One region of the Staphylococcus nepalensis genome, then DNA from elsewhere that is predicted to be linked to it. Evidence: riboswitches for the same ligand, from Rfam matches in the RefSeq annotation. Region 1 holds a riboswitch; the other holds the start of a gene.
What was found. A riboswitch is a leader RNA that binds a small molecule or an ion and turns the genes downstream of it on or off. The one in region 1 is predicted to bind FMN.
Positions count from the first base shown of each region.

Region 2: linked by a shared signal. The riboswitch ahead of BJG89_RS07320 (ECF transporter S component) and the one ahead of ribD (bifunctional diaminohydroxyphosphoribosylaminopyrimidine deaminase/5-amino-6-(5-phosphoribosylamino)uracil reductase RibD) in region 1 are both predicted to bind FMN.

Region 1 covers NZ_CP017466.1:1,253,459-1,261,816, forward strand. The annotation lists gene sagB (peptidoglycan release complex glucosaminidase SagB) at 1-1, shown strand, start outside; partial or broken gene BJG89_RS05955 (glycine betaine ABC transporter substrate-binding protein) at 527-1,468, opposite strand; gene BJG89_RS05960 (FAD/NAD(P)-binding protein) at 1,611-3,092, shown strand; FMN riboswitch at 3,484-3,617, shown strand; gene ribD (bifunctional diaminohydroxyphosphoribosylaminopyrimidine deaminase/5-amino-6-(5-phosphoribosylamino)uracil reductase RibD) at 3,775-4,818, shown strand; gene BJG89_RS05970 (riboflavin synthase) at 4,825-5,457, shown strand; gene ribA (GTP cyclohydrolase II) at 5,468-6,649, shown strand; gene ribH (6,7-dimethyl-8-ribityllumazine synthase) at 6,661-7,119, shown strand; gene BJG89_RS05985 (proline dehydrogenase family protein) at 7,376-8,358, opposite strand, start outside.
Region 2 covers NZ_CP017466.1:1,541,056-1,549,413, forward strand. The annotation lists gene BJG89_RS07290 (DUF309 domain-containing protein) at 1-380, opposite strand, end outside; gene BJG89_RS07295 (segregation and condensation protein A) at 473-1,207, shown strand; gene scpB (SMC-Scp complex subunit ScpB) at 1,191-1,739, shown strand; gene BJG89_RS07305 (pseudouridine synthase) at 1,732-2,469, shown strand; gene BJG89_RS07310 (response regulator transcription factor) at 2,607-3,332, shown strand; gene BJG89_RS07315 (ATP-binding protein) at 3,316-5,088, shown strand; FMN riboswitch at 5,385-5,519, shown strand; gene BJG89_RS07320 (ECF transporter S component) at 5,584-6,129, shown strand; gene BJG89_RS07325 (ferredoxin) at 6,328-6,576, opposite strand; gene BJG89_RS07330 (helix-turn-helix domain-containing protein) at 6,686-7,651, shown strand; gene BJG89_RS07335 (RecQ family ATP-dependent DNA helicase) at 7,638-8,358, shown strand, end outside.

The sequences.
Region 1 (8,358 bases):
ATCAATACATTGATAAATATAAAGAGATAGGATATAAATATCTCTAGCTAAAACAAAGAAAACGTCAATTTCTATTAAAATTATAGAAATTGACGTTTTCTTTGTTTTATGAAATGTTTTAACCTGTCGAGCCACGCTTTTTATATCTAATGCTAATGTATCTTGCGATTACAATTCAAGGCGTGGCCTCAGCGATGAAGTAAAGTTACATCGAAGTTTTAATATAAAATGAGCCCTCAAAAATTCAAACTAAAGAAATCTTTTTGAAGAAAAATTATAAGATTAATATCCAGTTTCTTATGATATCGAATATATGACTACTTACACATTGATAAATTTTGTTGTTACTTGAGTAGCGTTGGTTTATTCAGCTTTATTTTTATTGCCAAACAGTAAAAACAATAAGATTGTTGATATAATCACTTTTATAATCAATTTCATTTAATCACTTCCTAATCTTTGAAACCATAGTAACATTAAACTGCAGAATATACACAATATTTATCCATAATATTCAATCACTGTTTTAATTATCACTATCAAAATAATTGTTTTTTTCTAAGAATTCTTTGTCTATCATCGCTGGTGCCTTACCTTTGCCATCAGCTTCATAATTAAGCTTTTGCATTTGTTCTGTATTAATTTTATGGTCTAACTTATTGATTAATGCTTTAATCTGTAGACGTTTTTGTAATAATTCATTTGGTGCTACTGCACTTGCATCATATGGAGAAAAAATGTTTGTCATCCTTAAGCACTACTAAATCATATGCTGATATTTTGCCATCTGTTGTATAACCAAGTGCGACATCTAGTTTATTATTTTTTAAAGCGTCATATACAAGGCTGATTTGCATTGGCTTTAAATCGTTAAAACCAAATCCATAATGTGCTTTGAACGGAACATAACCATCGCCGCCTCGTTTAATCCACGTAGTATCTGTACCAACTTTGACTTGATCTTTTACTTTTTTAAACCTGAAATAGAACGTAAATTGTATTTCTTTGCGGTTTCTTTTGTGACTATAAATGCAAAGGTATTTTCAAAACCATAAGAATTAAAGAATCTTTGATTAAATTTTTGGTTGAACAGTTTTTGAGTAACAGATATTGCTCTATTTGTATCTGTAATGGGTTGCTGTTCCAGCACGCCAACCAAATCGGTTCCAGTATAGCGCGTACTTGAAATATTAGCATCCCCATGTATTAAGGCGTAATGCTAGATTGTGGCTGAGTCTACATTATTTATGATTGAAGCACTCATTGTGCTTTGCGTATCATGTTCAATTAAACCTTTGAGCATATAAGCCATGATTTGCGATTCACTCGTAGCTAAAGCGGAAATTTTAACAAAATTTTTAGATTTACCACCCGAGAGGCCGGGCAAATCACAACTTACTAATAATATTGTACTAGTTATTAATAGATAGATAATCCTTTTAAAATAGTTTGTTTTTAAACTCCTTATATCTTAAATAAGTTTTGATACAATATTTTAATGTTAACATAACTATTAATTTTGTATAATAATAACATAATTCATTAACATGTAATAAGCGTACAATCATTGATATACTAAATATAAATTAATAAAAGTAAGGGTGAATAAAATGCGTATAGCTATCATTGGCATGGGAACTGCAGGCGTTAGTTTATTAAAAGAATTAGTGAAATATGATGAGTTCGACCAAATGAAAGTAGATGTTTACGATAATCCTAAAAATATGGGGCAAGGTATACCATTTCAAAATGACAGCGATCAATTGCTTATCAATTTGCCGGCTAAACAAATGTCTCTCAACTTGAAAAATGAACGCGAATTCTATGAATGGTATCAACAACAATCTATATTTAAATTTTCCAATCCAGAATATTTACCTAGATTTATATTTGGCCATTATATGAAAGACTATTTAGAAACATATCATAAACAATATAAAAATATTCAAATGATTAAAAAAGAAGTTTTAGAAGTGTTTATAGATGCAGATATAGGCGAGACAAATATAAAATATGTCGTCTGTACATCTGAAAAACCAGATTGCCAACAACAATACGATATTGTATTTTTAACAGTTGGTACGTTATCGTATCATGATCCTTATCAATTAAAAGGAACGCCGGGATACATACAAACGCCATACCCGACTTATGACACATTGAACGAAGTTGATAGCACAGACAGAATAGCTATTATTGGTACGGGGCTAGCAAGTTTAGATGTTATTCGATTTGTAACTGCGCATCACCCAAATTTACCTATTTCCGTGACTAGCCGAAAAGGTCATTTACCTAGTGTAAGAGGCGATATGCCAGAAATTCAGTTTAAATACGTTACACCTGAAAACTTTAATAAAATCAAAAAAGAAAACTTGGGGAATGTGCCTTTAGAAGATGCTTTAACATTATTTAGAAAAGACTGTACGTATTATGATATTCCAGTAGAAAAATTAGTTCATAGAAGAAAAGGCGACCCTATTGCGGATTTAACATATGATTTAGAACACAAAGAAATATTGGGTAAATTTCAAAGCATTCTTGAATTAGCAAAAGAAAATCTCAATTGGATATGGAATAGTTTTAGTAGAGACGATCAAAAAACTTTTTTACGAAATTACCAATCTATATTAAAAGAGAATTCTAACCCAATGCCTCCACGTACAGCAAGATTAATTATAAACCATATTCAAAACGGACAAATTGAAATAAAAAAAGGGCTAGAAGATGTAAAACATGATGGCCAGCATTTCTGGTTTAAGTATGAAGATGATTTCAAAGCGATTGATAAATTTGATGTTGTAATCAATGCAACGGGTTCAAAATCACATTTGTCAGAGTTAGATAATGATGATCAATTGATTCTAAACTTAGAAAATAGACAAGTTGTTCAGGCACACCCATTAGGCGGCATACAGATTATTCCTGAAACAAATCAAATTATAAGCCCACGGTATGGTACTTTAAAAAACATGTTCGCTTTAGGTCAATTGACAAATGGGATTAATCAATCTCGTAACGGCGTAACAATGATTGTAAAACAAGCTGTTAGTGTGGTAGAAAATTTATTAAACCGCGATCAAAATAAGTGCTAGTCTAAATAATATATGAACTGAAACCTATCTTTACTATTTATATAAATATGTTTAGCAAACACTTGATCATATACATGTGACCTTACTAAATAGTTTGTATTGGTTATTTTAATTATAATACGTAAAAGTAATTTGGCTTTTTAACAGATTAATATTTAAGTAAACACATAAAAGTTTTAATTAGTTTATTAATGATGTTTAACGTTTAGTTGTTTTAATTTTTTATAAAAAATTTCTTGAAAATCTTGTTGTCACAAGGAATTGAAGTGTTTTCAACAGATAAACAAAACCGACTTAAGTAATAAGAATTGTTTTTTACCATAAAATATAGTACGATAACGTTGTAGCTTTAAAAAGTTACTTGACTCAATCATCAATTACAATTTCATAAATGTTCTTTCGGGGCAGGGTGAAATTCCCAACCGGCAGTAAATAAAGCCTGCGACCTGCATTTGTTTTTACAAATGTGGCTGATCTAGTGAGAATCTAGAGCCGACAGTATAGTCTGGATGGGAGAAAGAATGGAGTATAACAAACAGCACTGCTTAGAGTGTTTATTTAGTGTACATTTTTCTATCATTTGGAAAAGTGTATTTAATGTTAAACAAATCATGTTATATCGAAATATATCCCACACCTGAAAACCATTTCAGGTGTTTTTTATTATTTAGAGGTGATTATTATGAGTCAATATTTAAATTATGCAATTCAATTGGCAAAAATGGTAGACGGTCAAACAGGAATAAATCCGCCTGTTGGTGCTGTTGTAGTTAATCAAGGTAGAATCGTTGGCATAGGTGCCCATTTACAAAAAGGTGATAAACATGCTGAAGTTCAAGCTTTGGACATGGCAAACGAAACAGCTGCAGGTGGCACAATCTATATATCTTTAGAGCCCTGCTCTCATTATGGTTCAACGCCACCATGCGTTAATAAAATTATAGATTTTGGTATTAAACAAGTAGTCTATGCTGTTAAAGATACAACTTTGACATCTAGAGGTGATGAAATCTTACAACATGCTGGAGTCAAAGTGGAATTTCGTCATAAACCTGAAGCAGAAGCCTTATATAAAGACTTTTTTATAACTAAAAGACAAGGTATTCCGGAAGTTACAGTGAAAGTATCTTGTAGTTTAGATGGTAAACAAGCTACTGATAAAGGTGAAAGTAAATGGATTACAAATAAATCAGTCAAAAATGATGTGTTTATGCTTAGACATAAACATGACGCTGTGATAACAGGAACTGGCACATTAAATGCTGATAACCCTCAATATACTACCAGAATAGAAGAAGGTAAGCATCCTATCCGTATTATACTTTCAAAATCAGGTCGAATTGACTTTGATTTAGATATGTTTAACCAATCTAATGTGCCTATTTGGATTTATACAGAACAAGAAAAATTAAAATCAGATATTGAACATGTAGAAGTCATTCATTGTTCAAACTGTTCTCTTGAAAACATTTTAAAAGATTTATATCAAAAAGGGATTGGGCGTGTCTTAGTTGAAGCCGGCCCTACGATTACTTCTGAATTTCTTCAATCTAATTATACGAATGAACTTATCTTATATTATGCCCCGAAAATGATAGGTGGTTCTGGTGATTATCAATTTTTTAAAACAGAAAATGTATTTAATTTATCAGAGGCACCACAATTTGAAATTGTAAATTCTCAAGTGCTTGAGCAAAACATTAAATTAGAATTGCGAAAGAAGTGAATTAATATGTTTACTGGCATTGTGGAAGAAATAGGTACGATTAAAAAAATGACAACCCAGCAATCAATTGTTAATTTAACCATTGATTGTCAGACAATTTTATCTGATATGCATATTGGCGATTCAATCAGTGTGAATGGTGTTTGTTTAACAGTAGTATGTTTTGATAACCAAACATTTTCAGTACAGGTGATTAAAGGCACTGAGAATAAAACATATTTAAACCGGTTGAATCAATCCGACGAAGTGAATTTAGAACGAGCGATGAGTGGTCAAGGAAGATTTGGTGGTCACTTTGTGCTTGGTCACACAGATGAAGTAGCTAAAATCACTAGAATACAGAACTCAGATAATTCTAAAATTGTAACAATTAAACCATCTAAATCCATTATAAATCAAATGGTACAACAAGGTTCTATCACTATAGATGGTGTGAGTTTGACTGTTTTCCAGTTGAAAGAGTCAGAATTTGATATTCACCTTATACCGGAAACAAGAAAATCCACTATATTAAATCAAAAACGTGTTGGTGATCCAGTTCACATAGAAACGGATATGTTATTTAAATATGTAGAAAAAATAGTTGGAAATAATGATTCAGGTTTGAGTTCTGAAAAACTAAAATCTTTTGGGTTCTAGGAGGGGTAATATGCAATTAGATAGTATAGAAAAAGCATTAAAAGCGCTTAAAAATGGCGAAAGTATCATAGTGGTCGATGATGAAAATAGAGAGAATGAAGGAGATTTAGTAGCCATAACAGAATGGATGTATGAGAACACGGTAAATTTTATGGCTAAATATGGCAGAGGACTTATTTGCGCGCCCATAAGTAAAAAAATAGCGCAAGACTTAGAGCTTAATCCAATGGTTAACCATAACTCAGATATTTATGGTACTCAATTTACAGTCAGTATTGATCACATCGATACAACAACTGGTATTAGTGCCGATGAAAGAATGCTTACAGCTAAAGCTTTAATTGATGAGCAAACTAAAGCTAATGATTTTAACAGACCAGGGCATTTATTTCCGCTCATTGCTCAAGATAATGGTGTGTTAGCTAGACGTGGTCATACAGAAGCATCTGTTGATTTAGCTCTTTTAACGGGAGCGAAACCGGCAGCACTCATTTGTGAAATAATGAATGAGGACGGTTCAATGGCTAAAGGAGACGATTTAGAAGCATTTAAAAACAAGCATCAGCTTGTAATGATATCTATTGAAGACTTAGAAAATTACAGAAAAAATACTGATGCGCCGCTTGAAGCTAAAGCTAAAGTACAACTACCTACAGATTACGGTAACTTTGATATGTATGGATTTTCAACTCAAAACAATGAAGAAGAAATAGTAGCCATTGTTAGTGGTGAAATCAAAGAAACCGAAAATGTACGTATCCATTCTGCTTGTTTGACTGGAGATATCTTTCACAGTCAAAGATGTGATTGTGGAGAGCAACTTGCTGCCTCAATGGAATATATTAGTGAAAATGGTGGTATCATTTTATATTTACCCCAAGAAGGCAGAGGCATTGGTTTAATTAATAAATTAAAAGCTTATGAATTGATAGAGCAGGGATATGATACAGTTTCTGCGAATATTGCTTTAGGTTTTGAAGAGGATTTAAGAGATTACCAAAATGCTGCAAAAATCTTAAAGTATTTAGGTGTAAAACGCGTTAATTTATTAAGTAATAACCCTAAAAAATTCGGTAGTTTAGAAAATTATGGCATCGATATTGCCAAAAGAATTGATTTGATAGTTCCTACAAATAAATATAACCAAGATTATATGAAAACAAAAAAAGAAAAAATGGGTCATTTAATATAGGAGGCAAAAAAATGAATTTTGAAGGTAAATTAATAGGATCAAATTTAAAAGTAGCAATTGTAGTAAGTAGATTTAATGATTTCATCACGAATCGTTTGTTAGATGGTGCAAAAGATACCTTAATAAGACACGAAGTTTCGGCTGGAAATATTGATGTGGCATATGTACCAGGTGCTTTTGAAATTCCATTAGTGGCTAAAAAGTTAGCTCAAAAAGGTGAATATGATGCAGTAATCACTTTAGGATGTGTAATCAGAGGATCAACTTCTCACTATGATTACGTGTGTAATGAAGTAGCAAAAGGCGTGTCAAAAGCAAATGATGTAACAGATACACCAGTAATATTTGGAATATTAACGACTGAGAATATTGAACAAGCTGTAGAACGTGCTGGTACTAAAGCTGGAAACAAAGGTTCTGAAGCGGCAGTAAGTGCAATCGAAATGGCTAATTTATTAAGCGAAATATAATCAGCATTAGCATACTTCTATAGTAATAGCGTTTACTAAGACTTCTTATTATGGAACGATATCCCATAAGTTAAGATGAATTTAATTTATAATATAAAAAATGGTGAAAAACTTTTTGAATTTTAAATCCTTTTGTTGTTTTTCATAGGCAAATGTAATGATAATAATATTTAGAACCGAGAGATTTGCTGTTAATACTAAATGAGAGCCTGAGACATAAATGTTTCTGGCTCTCATGCTTGTTAAGCGGCATAAATCATTTTTTTAATACTTTATATATTAATGCACTAGATACGCCAATAGCTGTTAACAAACTGGCTACAAAGCCTGTTTTTTTCAATATTTCAGGTTTCATTAATTCTAAAAACATTAGATTTAAGTTTTGTGGACGTTCTGCTAATCTTCTCATAAAGTAGCTGAACCAATCATCACCATACGGAACATATATACAAAAATGATTTCCTTCACGTGCAAGTAATCCTGCTAAATCTGATCGGAAACCGTACAACATTTGAAATTCGTATTTATCTTTTTCAATATTATTATCTTTAATAAACTGTTTAATATGTGTGATTATTTTATCATCGTGTGTAGCAATAGAAGTGACATTATTAGCGTTTAATAATCTTTTTTTAATTAAACGTATGTAATTTTCGTCAATGTCTTCTTTAGTTTGGTAAGCAATATTTTCATTTTCTTTATATGCACCTTTTACCATACGTAAACGCAGTTCTGGGTATTTATCGATAAGTGCATCTGCTTTATATAAATAAGCTTGAATAACTGTACCTACGTTTTTAAATTCACCTTTTAGTCGATCTAACACTTGAGTAATATCAAATAAGCTATCGTATTTCTCAGTGTCTATATTAATATGCATATTACCAAATTCATTTGCTTTTAGTAATATTTCGCGTAAATTACGATAAGCAAGGTCAATATCAAACTCCGAACCGAGTTGGCTTAGTTTAATAGACATGTGACCATCTAAGCTGTGGTTGTATATTGCATACATCACTTCTAATATTTGGTCTTTGGCCTGTATCGCTTCGCCTTCATTTAAAACAAATTCTCCAAGACAATCCACAGTAACAGTGATTCCTTTGTTATTTAAACGTTCAATTGTGTCTACTAAGTCAGTAATCGTATTTCCAGCAACGACTTTTTTAGCCCCAAACATAGGACCTATTTCCTTAGCTGTTTTATTTAAAAAGGGATTATTAGATAACCCTATAAAAA
Region 2 (8,358 bases), 290 kb from region 1:
GGATATCTTTTTAATATGTCTTCTTCCATTTCGTTTGTAATAGGTAATTGAATTGGCGTAAAAGTTCGTTCTCTATTAACTGTGTTTATCAAAGTTTGTATTTGCTGTTGATATGCTTGTATATCAAGACCAATGTTTAAAGCTGAATCAAATTTTCGAATCACACTTAATGCCTTTTTAAAAGATTTAACAGCGCCTACAAAATTTTGTCTTCTGTAATGATAACAACCTGTCGCAGTTAAGATTAAACTAACAATTGCGTCCTCTTTACTATAATGCGGGTTTGCTTTCCAAGCATCTTCTAAAATGTCATGACAAAGAAAGTAATGTTGTTGCGTATGAAATTGAAAATAAAAATCTTGTAATGCATTTCTTAACATGAATATCGCTCCAAATTTAAATGTTTATACTAAACATGCTATAATATTTTAGTGAATTCCGCACTTAACTTGCTAATATGAGGTAGATAAAAATGTATGAAGTAAAACTCGATGCCTTTAATGGACCTTTAGATTTATTATTGCATCTTATTCAAAAATTTGAAATTGATATATATGATATTCCTATGAAATCATTAACAGAGCAGTATATGCAATATATACATGCGATGAACCGATTAGAAATTAACGTGGCAAGTGAATATTTAGTTATGGCATCAGAATTACTTATGATTAAAAGTAAAATGCTATTACCTCAATCAGAAGACGTTGAGGATATAGACGATGATCCACGTGAAAATTTAGTTGAACGATTAATAGAATATCAAAATTATAAAGCGTATACAGTTCTTTTAAATGAAAAAAGAGCAGAAAGAGAACAATATTATGCTAAACATCCAACTGATTTAACGCATTTAGAATCAAATGAAACTTGGGATTCAAACCATACGATTGACTTAACTGAATTGATCATCGCCTATCAAAAAGTAAAAAATCGTGTCGAATATCAAACGCCTAAAACAGTCGATATTCGAAAAGATACATTTACAATTCAACAAGCTACTTCTCAAGTTACCAAACGTTTGAAAGATCATGAATCATTTAACTTTTTTAGCTTATTTAATTTTACTGAACCATTAGAAATGGTGGTTACTCATTTCCTTGCAATACTAGAAATGTCAAAATCAGGTATTGTAAATATAGAACAGCAAAAAAGCTTTGAAGATATAAATATTTTAAGAGGAGTTAACTATGGCATTGAACGATAAAGGAGTTCTAGAAGCATTACTTTATACAGCTGGGGATGAAGGACTTGAAGAAAAGCAAATTCTAGAGATATTAGAAATTGATCAAAATACATTGCATACTTTAATCACCGAATATGATGCTTCTGGGCTAGAGATCCAACATTTTGGCAATAATTATGTACTTACAACAAAAAAAGATGCTTCAGAATATATCGAAAAATTAATAGAACAAAAATCAAAATTGAAATTATCACAAGCAGCTATGGAAGCTTTATCTATTATTGCATATAATCAACCCTTATCTCGTAGTGATATCGAAATGATTAGAGGCATTAATTCAGATGGTGCCGTTAAAACTTTGATAGCGCGTGGTTTAATTGAAGCGAAAGATGAACAAGATTCTAGAAGCCAACAGCTATATACAACAGAGTTATTCCTAAATGTATTCGGCATTGAACATTTAGATGATCTACCAACTACAGATGAAGAAGATGAAGAAATTGAAGCTTTCTTTAGTAACTTAGTCAACCAAAAAGGAGATAATAATGAGTAAAGAAATAGAAAGATTACAAAAACGTATTGCAAACAGTGGTTATACTTCAAGACGTAAAGCTGAAACCTTAATCACAGAAGGTAAAGTCAAAGTAAACGGTGAAACAGAAACTGAACTAGGTACAAAGGTAAAGCCTACTGACACGGTGGAAGTAGAAGGCGTTAAATTGGAACAAGAAGATAAATTATATATCCTTTTTTATAAACCAGCGCAAGTGATTACGAGTGTGTCTGATGATAAAGGTAGAAAAGTAGTTACTGATTACTTTAAACAAATCAAAACAAGGATTTATCCAGTTGGTCGTTTAGATTATGATACATCTGGTTTACTATTGCTAACGAACGATGGAGAATTCACAAATTTAATGACGCACCCACGTTACAAAATTAAAAAGAAATACGTCGTTAAATTAAAAGGTTATCTTATGCGTGAAGAAGTTAAAGCGTTAGAACAAGGCATTAAATTAGAAGATGGTAAGACGCAACCTGCCAACGTAAAAATTAAAAATCAAGATAAAGACAAAAATTCAACGCTTGTAGAGATTACAATAACGGAAGGACGTAATAGACAAGTTAGACGTATGTTTGAGCATTTTGGTTACCAAATATCAAAATTACAACGTATAGAATTTGGGCCTTTAGATTTAAAAGGATTGAATGCTGGTGAAGGCAGAGTGCTTACACCGCATGAAGTAAAAGTATTACGTCAATTGGCTGAACATGGTCATTAATTGTGAGAACCTATAGGCAACAACCAGATATTGATAAAAAATTCACAAACTTTTCATTCTTAAGCACTTTTATGCTTCAACCTATGATATAATGTGATTGAAATTGAAAGATAGCAGTGTGGGAGGGTACGAAACCTATGTCAAACGAAATACTTATCGTTGATGATGAAGATAGAATCAGACGATTATTAAAATTGTACTTAGAAAGAGAATCTTTTGAAACACATGAAGCTAGAGATGGACATGAAGCGTATAAAATGGCAATGGAACATGATTATTCATGTATTTTATTAGATTTAATGTTGCCAGAGATGGATGGTATTGCTGTTGCATCTAGATTAAGAGAACATAAAGAAACACCTATTATTATGTTAACTGCAAAGGGTGAAGAAACAAATCGAGTAGAAGGATTTGAATCCGGTGCAGATGATTATATCGTTAAACCTTTTTCACCTCGCGAGGTTGTATTACGTGTCAAAGCTTTATTAAGACGCACTCAGGTAGCACATACAGAACAAAGCGAACCCCATGCACGAGATTTAATCGAGTTTGAACATCTTGTGATTGATAATGATGCGCATAGAGTACTGGCTGATAATAATCAAGTAAACCTGACACCAAAAGAATATGAACTTTTAATCTTTTTAGCGAAAACACCAAACAAAGTCTTTGATCGTGAACAGCTTTTAAAAGAAGTCTGGCACTATGAGTTCTATGGTGATTTGCGTACAGTTGATACACATGTAAAACGTTTAAGAGAGAAATTAAATCGAGTTTCAGAGAATGCAGCTCAAATGATTCAAACCGTTTGGGGTGTGGGTTATAAATTCGAGGTTAAATCTGATAATGAACCGACTCAATAATGTCGTAGTAAAACTGTGGTTAACTATAATCTTTATAGTAACGACAGTTTTAATTTTATTAAGCGCAGCCCTTATAACGTTTATACAATCTTACTTTACGCAAGAAACAGAGGATTCATTACTCAAAGATGCAAAAAGAATTAGCCATTTGGTTGAAAGTTCAGATGATAAAGCAACAGCTATTAGACACAGTAAATCATTAATCGAAGGTCCAGTAGGTCTGATTATTATGAATAACAAGCACATGGATAGTGCAAATAAAGATGAAACTAAAGAAAAGATGTTCAGAGAAATTAAAGATAATAAAGATTACGAAAAAGTATTCGACAAAGGAGAGCAAATATCAGAACACGTCACGGTTGATATAAAACAACAACAAAAGACATATATATTAATTGGCTATCCATCTAAAAATCTTGATTCCAGTCAGCATAATAGCAAGTACAGTGGTGTATTTATTTACCAAGATTTAAAAACGATTGAAGATACAAACAATGTCATTACTGTCATTATTTTAATTATTGCTATAATATTTTTAGCTATAACGACAGTATTTGCATTTTTCTTATCTTCTCGTATCACAAAACCACTTAGAAAATTAAGAACACAAGCACTCAAAGTTTCTAAAGGGGACTATGCACAAGTTGTTCCTGTTAATTCACGAGATGAAATAGGTGAACTTTCACGGGCTTTTAATACGATGAGCTCTGAAATACAACAACATATAGATGCACTATCATCTTCTAAAAATATACGAGATAGTTTAATTAACTCGATGGTCGAAGGCGTACTAGGATTTAATGATAAAAAAGATATTATTATATCTAATAAAATGGCACAAAACATTTTAAAAATATTGGATAAACATGATTTAGAAAAACTAGATCGTCAAAACGAATTAACATTTAAAACAAAACAAACACAATTCGAAGAATACGAGATTAGCACACGTTATTTTGTTATTATTTCAAGTTATATCGAACAAATACAACCAGACGGTAGAAGCGGTATTGTTGCAATTATTCGTGATATGACAAATGAGCATAATATTGACCAGATGAAAAAAGATTTTATTGCTAATGTATCACACGAACTCCGCACACCCATTTCTTTATTGCAAGGTTATACAGAATCAATCGTAGATGGTATTGTAACTGAACCTGAAGAAATACATGAATCATTGTCTATTGTACTGGACGAAACGAAACGTTTAAATCGTTTAGTAAATGAGTTACTCAATGTAGCACGGATGGATGCTGAAGGGTTAACCGTAGAAAAGGTTGTACAACCCATCGATCCGTTATTAAGCAGAATGCAACAAAAATACCAAAAACAAGCAAATGATTTAGGTTTAACTATGACTTTAAATCCCAATACTCAGAATCAATTGTGGTATTTTGATACAGATAGAATTGAACAAGTGTTAACTAACCTTATTGATAATGCTACTAGATATACTGAACCTGGCGATTTAATTTCAATTAGTTATGGCGAATCTGATAATGAAAATATACTTTATATCACTGATACTGGTTCTGGTATAGCACCTGAGCATTTACAGCAGGTATTTGATCGTTTTTATAAAGTTGATACTGCACGTAAACGTGGCAAACAAGGTACTGGCTTAGGGTTATTTATTTGCCGTATGATTATTGATGAACATGGAGGCTCTATAGAAGTAAAAAGTGAACTAGGTGAAGGTACGACTTTCATTATTAAACTACCAAAACCAGTGGATCACGATATTAGTAAATAAATTTGCTAACATATAATTGTAGCAATCTCTCTTAATATTAAATAATTCAGAAATAACGTATTTAATTTAGAAAGAATGGGCAATAAGTTAAACCTGTATCATTTTATAACCATTCCATATTTGTATTTAAAAGTACATGAATACCTTCATCTAAAGTCGAGATTAGAAATCAGTTAACATATTCTGTTTTCTAATCTCGTTTTTAATTTTATAAATGCTACTGTTTTAATGAATAAGAGCATGTCTGTTGTTTTTATCTGAGTAATAGGCTATGATATATTTATAAAAATTAAGAAATTCATCTTCGGGGCAGGGTGTGATTCCCAACCGGCAGTAAATAAAGCCTGCGACCTATTTATCTTTTAAAGATAGATGGCTGATCTAGTGCGAATCTAGAGCCGACAGTATAGTCTGGATGGGAGAAGATGGAGGGTTTTTGTTATGCAATTAAATCCTCCTTTTCTATGCAAGGTGAATGGAAGGAGATAATTTAATATGCAACAACAAACCAAAAGACTTATTACAATAAGTATGTTAAGTGCGGTTTCATTTATTTTAATGTTTATCAAATTTCCGATACCATTTTTACCACCGTATTTAACGTTAGATTTCAGCGATATTCCAGCATTGTTAGCTACTTTTAGCTTAGGCCCAATAGCAGGAATTATTGTATTGTTTATAAAAAACTTGCTTAATTTTTTGTTTAATATAGGCGATCCAGTTGGCCCTATTGCCAACTTTTTAGCTGGAGCAAGCTTTATTTTAACAGCTTTTTACGTTATCAAACATAAATCTACAATTAAAACACAAGTGGTTGGCTTTAGTATAGCTACGATTGTCATGACAATCGTCTTAAGTATTTTAAACTATTTTGTTTTATTACCGCTTTACGGAATGATAATGAACCTTTCTAATGTAGTTGAAAACATTAAAATCGTTGTTGTTTCAGGCGTTATTCCTTTTAATATTATTAAAGGAATCATTATTTCATTAATATTTATACTTTTATTCAAACGTTTAAAGCATATTTTACCTAAATAAATATATATAATAACCATAAGAAAGCTGGATGAAACCCATTTTATAAATAGGAGTTCAAAGTCCAGCTTTTTTTATGATGTGGTCTTATGGATACAATTATAAAACTAAATTGATTATTTAAAAATAAAAAAACCCAGCGTTTTCATTTGTTTAATGACTACACTGAGTTTTATAAGATGTTTTATTTGAATAGATGCTTTATTCAAATTTTAAAGGGTCTCCATCAAATGATTCTTCTTCAATTTTAATGGAATCTGTTGGGCAACCTTCTAATGCGTCTTCCATATCTTCATATAATTCTTCTGGTACTTCTGCAGTACCTTGGTTGTCATCTAGTATAACGTACGCGATACCTTCGTCATCGTAATCATATATATCAGGGGCAGCAGCACCACAAGCACCACATGCAATGCATGTATCCATATCAACAATTGTATATTTAGCCAATTTCTTCGCCTCCTTTAACAAACATGCTACACTAATAACACAATTAGTATTGTAGTTACTGTTTTAAATTTTTTCAAATGTTTTCGTTTTATAAAATGAGGGAGTAAACATGTATAATATAATTCACTTATCACTTACACAAGCACACAATTACAAAACTGAAAAAAGCATATATAATATTATCACAGGGAAAAAGTCTCATCAAACCTTTTTTGACGCCTGTAGTCAGCAACTCTTATCATTGTATCATAGCTTACCCAACCTAAAGTATCCATCATTTGTGGGAAATGTTCATGATTTCAAAATGAACGAAGATTCGGAACAACGTATACGCGTTCATCCGCGCCATACATACGATAGCTTATTAAATACATTTAAAGCAATTCAACTGCTAGTCCAAACAGTTTCTAATACAGAACATGGGATGTTTCAATTTATCCCTGTTACCCATCACAGTACAATTCAACGACGGGTAAAAGCAGTATATAAGGAAATTAAAAACGCTGACACACAATATAAATTAATTGAAGAGTTAAATGTTTTATTCAAATCGATTATAGAAAAAAATAACACACTTTACATACACTATTACTTGCAAGGTTTTGAAGAAAGCATGTATACACGACAGCAAATCAGTCTAATAGAAAATGTCTCTCAAAAAAGACTGTTTGAATTAGAATTAAATGATTTGGTCATGATGATGTTTGAATTAGAAGAACAAGCAAAGTATCCCATTTTAAACCAATTAATCATACTACCGACACTATTATTTAAGACTGAACAAACGTTTAGCGGAATTAAAAATGGTCTGAGCTTTAATCAATTAGCAAATATGCAAAACGTTAAACCTAATACAATTGAAGACCATATATTAGAGTTATTTATAAAAGGTTATTTATCTAAATACAAAGATTATTTAAATAGTCAACATGACACTTCATTTTTAAGATTTTATATCGGAAATCGTGGTGAGCGGTTAAGAAATTATAAAGAAAAATTTCCAGAACTCAGTTATTTCGAAATTAAATTATTGATTGTTGGATTTGAAAGAGGTGATTTAAATGTTACAACATGAATTACAGAAGTGGTTCGGGTTTGACTCGTTTAAACCTGGACAGCAAGCAATTATCGAACATGTACTCAATGGCAAAGATACTTTAGGCATATTACCTACAGGTAGTGGGAAGAGCCTTTGTTATCAATTGCCAACTTATATTAAGCAAAAACCAACACTTATTATTTCACCCTTAATATCTTTGATGGACGACCAAGTTATGCAATTAAAACTTCATGGTGAACACTATGTTTCGTGTATTCATTCTGGTTTAGATGAAAATGAAAAACAACAAAATATGCAATTATTAAAACATAGTCGTTTTATATTTTTAAGCCCAGAATTTTTGTTGCAACCGCATAATTTCAAACTCATTCAAAACTTGGATTTAGGCTTGATTGTTTTAGATGAAGCACATTGTCTTTCTGAGTGGGGATACGATTTCAGACCTCATTATGCGCTTGTGGGCAAAATTATCGACCATTTTCCTGAAGCCAATGTACTTGCATTAACTGCTACAGCTCCGCCATATTTAACATCTGACTTAAATCAGATGCTAAATAAAAACTTCATTATTGTAAAAACTACAATGAATAGAGAAAACATATCTCTAACCCATAAAAACTTCGAAGACGATCATGCTAAGTTAAAATGGTTGCTACCACTTTTAGAACATTCAGGACCGACTATTATATACGTTTCATCAAAAAAAATGTGTCTCAACTTAG